DNA from 2 places in the Streptomyces sp. NPDC047982 genome. Region 1 is predicted to be linked to the other one. Evidence: riboswitches for the same ligand, from Rfam matches in the RefSeq annotation. Region 1 holds a riboswitch; the other holds the start of a gene.
What was found. Region 1 has a riboswitch for S-adenosylmethionine ahead of thrC (threonine synthase). Riboswitches for the same ligand answer to the same signal wherever they lie in the genome.

Region 1 (3,402 bases):
CGGGGCGGAGTTCGCGGAGCATTCCGGGCACCAGCGCCAGGTGGTAGTCCTGCACCAGAACCGCCGCGCCGCGGCCCGCCTCCTCGGCGAGGGCCTCGGCGAAGGCCCGGTTGTACGTCTCGAACGCCGCCCACTGCCGCCGGAACTCCGCGTCGAAGACCGGTTCCAGAGGGGTCTGGTACAGCATGTGGTGGACGAACCAGAGCACCGAGTTCGCGACGCCGTTGTACGCGTCCGTGTGGACGACCGGGTCGATGTCGAGCATCCGCACGCCCGGCTCACCGACTCCGCGCCGGACCGCCTCACGGTCCCCGTCGCCGAGCGCCGCGCACACCCACAGCTTGTCCTCGACGGCGCTCAGCCCGGAGACGAGCCCGCCTCCGCCGCGCTTCGCGTCGAGCGTTCCGTCCGTCCCCAGGGTGTACGACACCGGGCCGCGGTTCGACGCGACGAGAACACCGGCTTCGGCGCCACCGACTCCGGCGGTACCGGTTCCGGTGGACCGGGCTTCGGCGGGGTGGGCTTCGTGCTCGGAGACCATGTTGCGGAATCTAGCCCGATCACGAACCACTCAAACGTGCGAAGCCGGCCGACGTTCGGAGGCATTCAGGTGGCATCCGGGTGGTGTCGTGTCCGGGGGCTGCCTGTGCTTTCCCGTGGCTCCTCGTGGTTCACCCGTGGTGCCGTACGGGGCGGGCCCGTCAAGCGGGGCGGGCCCGTCACGCGGTGCCGGGACCGCCGTACGGGGCGGGACCGTCAAGCGGCGCGGCGCGAGACATACTCCTCGATCTCGCGCATCGGCGGACGCTCCTCGGTGTCCACCGCATGGGTGCGCGGTACGAAACCGTTCTTTCCGCGCTCGAACTGGGTCAGCGAGGGGCGCACCAAATGCCCGCGGGACAAGCGGAGTTGGGCGGTCCGGTAGATCGCAGCCGCCATCCGGCCGAGCGCCTGGCCGTCCTGGTGGCGGTGTCGGCGCACGCCCACGTCGACCTGCGCGAGCGCGTCCAGTCCCACCGTGTGCAGTGCGTCGACGAGCAGGCCCAGCTCCACCCCGTACCCGACGGGGAAGGGCAGCTGTTCCAGCAGGGAGCGGCGTGCCGCGTACTCGCCGCCCAGCGGCTGGACGAAACCGGCCAGTCGCGGCCAGTGCAGATTGAGCAGCGGCCGGGCCACCAGTTCCGTGACCCGTCCCCCCTGGCCCGACGCGCCGCCGAGGGCGGGCCCGGTGGGGCCGTCGCCGAACGGCCGGTCGTACATCGCCTTGACGAAGCACACCTCCGGGTCGGTCAGCAGCGGGCCGACGATGCCGGAGACGAAGTCCGCCGAGAATTCCCTCAGATCGGCGTCGACGAAGCAGACGATGTCACCGCGCGTCACCAGGAGCGAGCGCCACAGCACCTCGCCCTTGCCGGGCACGGCGGGTATCCGGGGGAGTATGTCGTCCCGGTGCACCACCCGGGCACCGGCTTCCCCGGCCACCTTCGCGGTGGCGTCCGTGGAGCCGGAGTCGATCACCACGAGTTCGTCGACCAGCCGGCTCTTCTCCATGAGCTCGCGCCGGATCGTCGTGACGATCCCGCCGACCGTCGCCTCCTCGTTCAGCGCCGGCAGGACGACGCTCACGCTCCCGCGCCGCGGGTCCTTCGCCTTGGCGGCCAGGAGGCTGTCCAGCGGACGGTCGGCGGCCGACCAGGAACGCCTGGTCAGCCAGCGTTCGACCTCTTCCAGCACGGTCGATACTCCCTGTATGTGATCCATCTCGCGGTTCGGACGACCATCTCAACCGTCCGGTGCTTCGGTTACAGTCTTGAACAACGCGGACGACCGTCGCATGCCGGGGTCGGTCCGCCGACAAATGCCTGGAGCACCGCTCCAGTGCCACAGCGCTCATCCAGAGGGACTGAGGGAACGGCCCGTTGACGTCCCGGCAACCCTCCTGCCGACCGCGAGGTCACGGTGGGGAAGGTGCCAATTCCGGCTTGCGACGAAACGCGTCGCAAGGAAGATGAGGAGAAAGGGCCTCCGCCATCATGGCTGTGCAGACCGCTGCGACCGCTCCAGCGAACACCACCTCTTCCGCCGCCGATTCCTCCGACGCCGATTCTTCCGTCGGCACCGTGCCCGCCGACCTCGATCTCGGTCCCGCGGCGGCGCTCTCCTGCCGCGAGTGCGGCGAGCGTTTCGCGCTCGGACCGCTCTTCGCCTGCGCGTCCTGTTTCGGGCCGCTCGAAGTGGCGTACGACCTGCCGGCCGGCTCCCCGGAGGAGCTGAGGAAGCGTATCGAGGCCGGACCGAACAGCATCTGGCGTTACGCGCCGCTGCTGCCGGTCCCCGCCGATGTCGCGGACAAGCCCAATCTCAACCCCGGCTTCACCAAGCTGGTCAAGGCCGACAACCTCGCCCGCGAGCTGGGCGTCACCGGCGGCCTGTACGTCAAGGACGACTCCGGCAACCCGACCCACTCCTTCAAGGACCGGGTCGTCGCCATCGCCGTCGAAGCCGCCCGAGCCTTTGGATTCACCACCCTCTCCTGCTCCTCCACCGGCAACCTCGCCGGCGCCGTGGGCGCCGCCGCCGCCCGCGCGGGCTTGCGCTCCTGCGTGTTCATCCCGCACGACCTGGAGCAGGGAAAGGTCGTCATGGCCGCGGTGTACGGGGGTGAGCTGGTCGGCATCGAGGGCACCTACGACGACGTCAACCGCTTCTGCTCGGAGCTCATCGGCGACCCGCTCGGGGAGGGCTGGGGCTTCGTCAACGTCAACCTGCGCCCGTACTACGGCGAGGGCTCCAAGACCCTGGCGTACGAGATCTGCGAGCAGCTCGGCTGGCGACTGCCCGACCAGATCGTCATCCCGATCGCGTCCGGCTCGCAGCTCACGAAGATCGACAAGGGGCTCCAGGAGCTGATCAAGCTGGGTCTGGTCGAGGACCGGCCGTACAAGATCTTCGGCGCCCAGGCCCAGGGCTGCTCCCCGGTCTCCACCGCGTTCAAGGCCGGTCTCGACGTCGTGCGGCCCCAGAAGCCGGACACCATCGCCAAGTCCCTGGCGATCGGCAACCCGGCCGACGGCCCGTACGTCCTGGACATCGCCCGGCGCACCGGCGGCGCGGTCGAGGACGTCGACGACGAGCAGGTCGTCGACGCCATCAAGCTGCTGGCCCGCACCGAGGGCATCTTCGCCGAGACGGCGGGCGGGGTGACCGTCGGCGTGACGAAGAAGCTGATCGAGAACGGGGTGCTCGATCCGTCGCTGGCCACCGTCGTCCTCAACACCGGTGACGGCCTCAAGACCCTGGACGCGGTGGCCACCACCTCGCAGGCGACCGCGACGATCCGCCCGAGCCTGGACGCGTTCCGCGCCGCCGGCCTCGCCACCGCCTGATCCCCACCGCGACCGA
Region 2 (3,402 bases), on a different contig from region 1:
GCCAGGGAGTACGGGACAGCCCTCAGTGCCGCATCAGGCGGCGTTTGCCCCCGTCGCGAGCCGGTGAACCCTTCCGGTCACGGCACCGGCGTCCGCCGCCCGGCACCCGACCCCGGTGGGAGGCGGTCCCGCCCCACCCGGGTGTCACGCGCCCGTCAGAGCTGCGCCTCGCCCCGGTCCGGCACGCAGCGGCCGCCCTCGGTGCGGTACGTCCACCGGGCGCCCTGTCCGACCAGTTCCTTGACCGCCCGTACGAAGCGCTCGATGTGCTCGTCGGGCGTACCGGCGCCGAAGCTCACCCGGATCGCGTTGAGCGAGAGCTCCCCCGGCGCGGCCTCCGGCGCGCCGCACGCGCCGCCCTGCTGCGGATCGCCGCCCAGCAGCGTACGGACCAGCGGGTGGGCGCAGAACAGTCCGTCACGCACCCCGATGCCGTACTCGGCGGAGAGCGCCGCGGCGAAGTGCGAGCTGTTCCAGCCCTCCACCACGAACGAGATCACGCCGACCCGGGGGGCGTCGTCGCCGAACAGCGAGAGCACCGTGACCTCGGGGACCTCGGCGAGCCCGGCGCGGACGGCGGCGACGAGGCGCTGCTCCCGGGCGACCAGGCCGTCGAAGCCCGCCTCGGTGAGCGCCTTGCAGGCGGAGGCGATGGAGTACACGCCGATGACGTTGGGGGAACCGGCCTCGTGACGGGCCGGGGTGGTGTGCCACTCGACGTCCACGCCGCCGTCGGCACGCCGGGCGACGCCTCGCGAGGCGCCGCCGCCGGCCAGGTACGGTTCGGCGTCCCGGAGCCAGTCGGCCCGGCCCGCGAGCACGCCCGAACCGAACGGCGCGTACAGCTTGTGCCCGGAGAAGGCGACCCAGTCGACGTCCAGGCCGGTGATGTCGACGGGGTGGTGCGGGGCGAGCTGCGCGGCGTCCAGCACGATCCGGGCGCCGTGCGCGTGGGCGGCGGCCGCCAGTTCCCTGACCGGCCACAGTTCGCCGGTGACGTTGGAGGCGCCGGTGACGCAGACCAGCGCGGGGCCGATGGGGCCTCCCCTGCTCGAACGGAGTTGAGAGCTCGGGGAAGGGTCGCGGTCGGCGAGCGCCCGCTCCAGCGTCTCGACGGCCTGGGCCGGGGTGCGCGGGGCGTTCAGGTACGTCACCCGGGCGTCGCGCCACGGCAGCAGCGAGGCGTGGTGCTCGGTCTCGTACACGAACACCTGGCAGTCGGCGGGGACGACCGCGGCCAGCAGGTTGAGCGAGTCGGTGGTCGAGCGGGTGAAGACCACCTGGTCGTCAGGGCGACAGCCGAGGAACTCCGCGACGGTCGCGCGGCTGTTCTCGAAGAGGTCCGTGGACAGTTGCGAGAGGTACCCGGCCCCGCGGTGGACGCTGCCGTAGTACGGAGCGTACGCGGCGACGTCGTCCCAGACGCGCTGGAGGGCCGGGGCGCTGGCGGCGTAGTCGAGTGCGGCATAGGTGACTTCACCACCTGTGACCAGCGGAACCGTTACGTCCTGACCCAGAACCGGCAAGGGGGTACAAAGCGACTGGTCGGCGGCAGCGGTGAGGACAGACATGGCGAACTCCCGTAACAGGCAGGCGAAAAGCGTGCGCCGGCGGATACGCGGCAGCGCAGCGACAAGAGAAAAGGGGTGCGGAAAAGGGCCGGAACGCCCTAGCGCATTCGCGTGCTCACAAGAGACTCCCTAGGGACCAGGACCCCGGGGGTTGGCATTCGCAGATGCCGAGGGGCCCGCGCTTGCCGCAGACCTCGCTGCCTGCGGCCCGGTCTTCACCCGGGGCACCCCGCCACGGACGGAGGGTTGCCGGACAGCGGGCCGGGGCCGTAGTCGCTGTCACTCATGACCTGCCTGCATCCTGCCATACGTCTGCGAACGCGCAAGGGCGCGGTCCAGGATCCGGACCGCGCCCCACGTGACATCCCGTCGGCTCGAAGACCGCCGGCCAGCGTTCAGCCGGCGGTCCGCGACGCGTTGCTGGCCGCCACCCACCTCTCCAGCGCCCGCCGTGCCGCCCCGGAATCGATGGATTCGGCGGCCTTCGCGACCCCGGCGGCGAGCTGTTCGTTCAGCGTGCCGTCCGTCGGGTCCAGGGCCACCAGCGCCGCCGCCGAGTTGAGGAGCACGGCCTCCCGTATGGGCCCGTGCTCACCGGCCAGCACCCGGCGGGCCACATCCGCGTTGTACGAGGCGTCACCGCCGCGCAGCGCCTCGGCCGGGACCAGTTCCAGACCGATGGCGCGCGGGTCGAACGCCTCCTCGCGCACCGCGCCGTCCCGGACCACCCAGACCCGCGAGGTCGCGGTCGTCGTCAGCTCGTCGAGCCCGTCGTCGCCGCGGAAGACGAGCGCCGAGTTGCCCCGTTCGGCGAGGACCCCGGCGACGATGGGCGCCATCCGCAGATCGGCGACGCCGACCGCCTGGGCCCGCACCCGGGCCGGGTTGGTGAGCGGGCCGAGAACGTTGAACGTGGTCTGCGCGCCCAACTCCTTGCGGGCGCGGGCCGCGTGACGCAGCGCGGGGTGGAACTTCACGGCGAAGCAGAAGGTGATGCCCGCCTCCTCGGCGACCTCGGCCACACGCCGCGCGCTGAGCTCCAGGTTGACGCCGAGCTTCTCCAGCACGTCGGAGGAGCCGCTCGCCGACGAGGAGGCGCGGTTGCCGTGCTTGACGACCTTGGCACCGGTGCCCGCGACGACGACCGCCGCCATCGTGGAGATGTTGACCGTCTTGGCGAGGTCGCCGCCGGTGCCGACGATGTCGACCGTGTGGCCGGGGACGTCGATGGTGTTGGCGTGCTCGTACATCGCGCGCACCAGGCCGGACACCTCCTCGACCGTCTCGCCCTTGGCGCGCAGGGCCACGGCGAAACCGGCGATCTGCACATCGGTCGCCTCGCCGCTCATGATGCGGTCCATCGCCCACGCGGTGTCGTCCGCGCTCAGGTCCTCGCCGCGCAGCAGCGGGTTCAGCACGCCGGGCCAGGAACGGTCCGCCACGCTGTCGCCGCCGACCGGGGTCACAACGTTCATGGTCCGCTCCTGGGGTCCACAGCCGATAAGAGGGTTCGACTTCCACCCTATCGAGGGTGGCGGACAGCGAAGAGCCCCGTCCATCGGATGGACGGGGCTCCCGCTGTGGCGATCAGTTCAGGCGATCAGTGGTGACCGTGGCCGCTGGTGATCTCCTTGTACTCCTCGACGGTGGGCTTGGCGATCTGGTTGTTCTCGCCGTAGTAGCCCTTGCTGAGCCGGGCGCGCAGCTTCTGCATCGCGGAGACCTTGCGCTCGACACCGTTCTCGTCGACCGTCGGGCCGATCTCGACCGGCTCGTACTGCTCGTGCGCCGTGAGCGTGTGCAGCTGCTCGGGGCCGAGCGGCTCGTGGAC

Region 2: linked by a shared signal. The riboswitch ahead of ACGF2V_RS07160 (aminotransferase class V-fold PLP-dependent enzyme) and the one ahead of thrC (threonine synthase) in region 1 are both predicted to bind S-adenosylmethionine.

What each region holds. Positions count from the first base shown of each region.
Region 1 covers NZ_JBIDBS010000019.1:1,117-4,518, forward strand. The annotation lists gene ACGF2V_RS22690 (trehalose-6-phosphate synthase) at 1-541, opposite strand, end outside; gene ACGF2V_RS22695 (glucosyl-3-phosphoglycerate synthase) at 757-1,734, opposite strand; SAM riboswitch class I at 1,888-2,015, shown strand; gene thrC (threonine synthase) at 2,034-3,386, shown strand.
Region 2 covers NZ_JBIDBS010000004.1:363,828-367,229, forward strand. The annotation lists gene ACGF2V_RS07160 (aminotransferase class V-fold PLP-dependent enzyme) at 156-1,571, opposite strand; SAM riboswitch class IV at 1,745-1,862, opposite strand; gene trpD (anthranilate phosphoribosyltransferase) at 1,967-3,046, opposite strand; gene ACGF2V_RS07170 (ubiquinol-cytochrome c reductase cytochrome b subunit) at 3,172-3,402, opposite strand, start outside.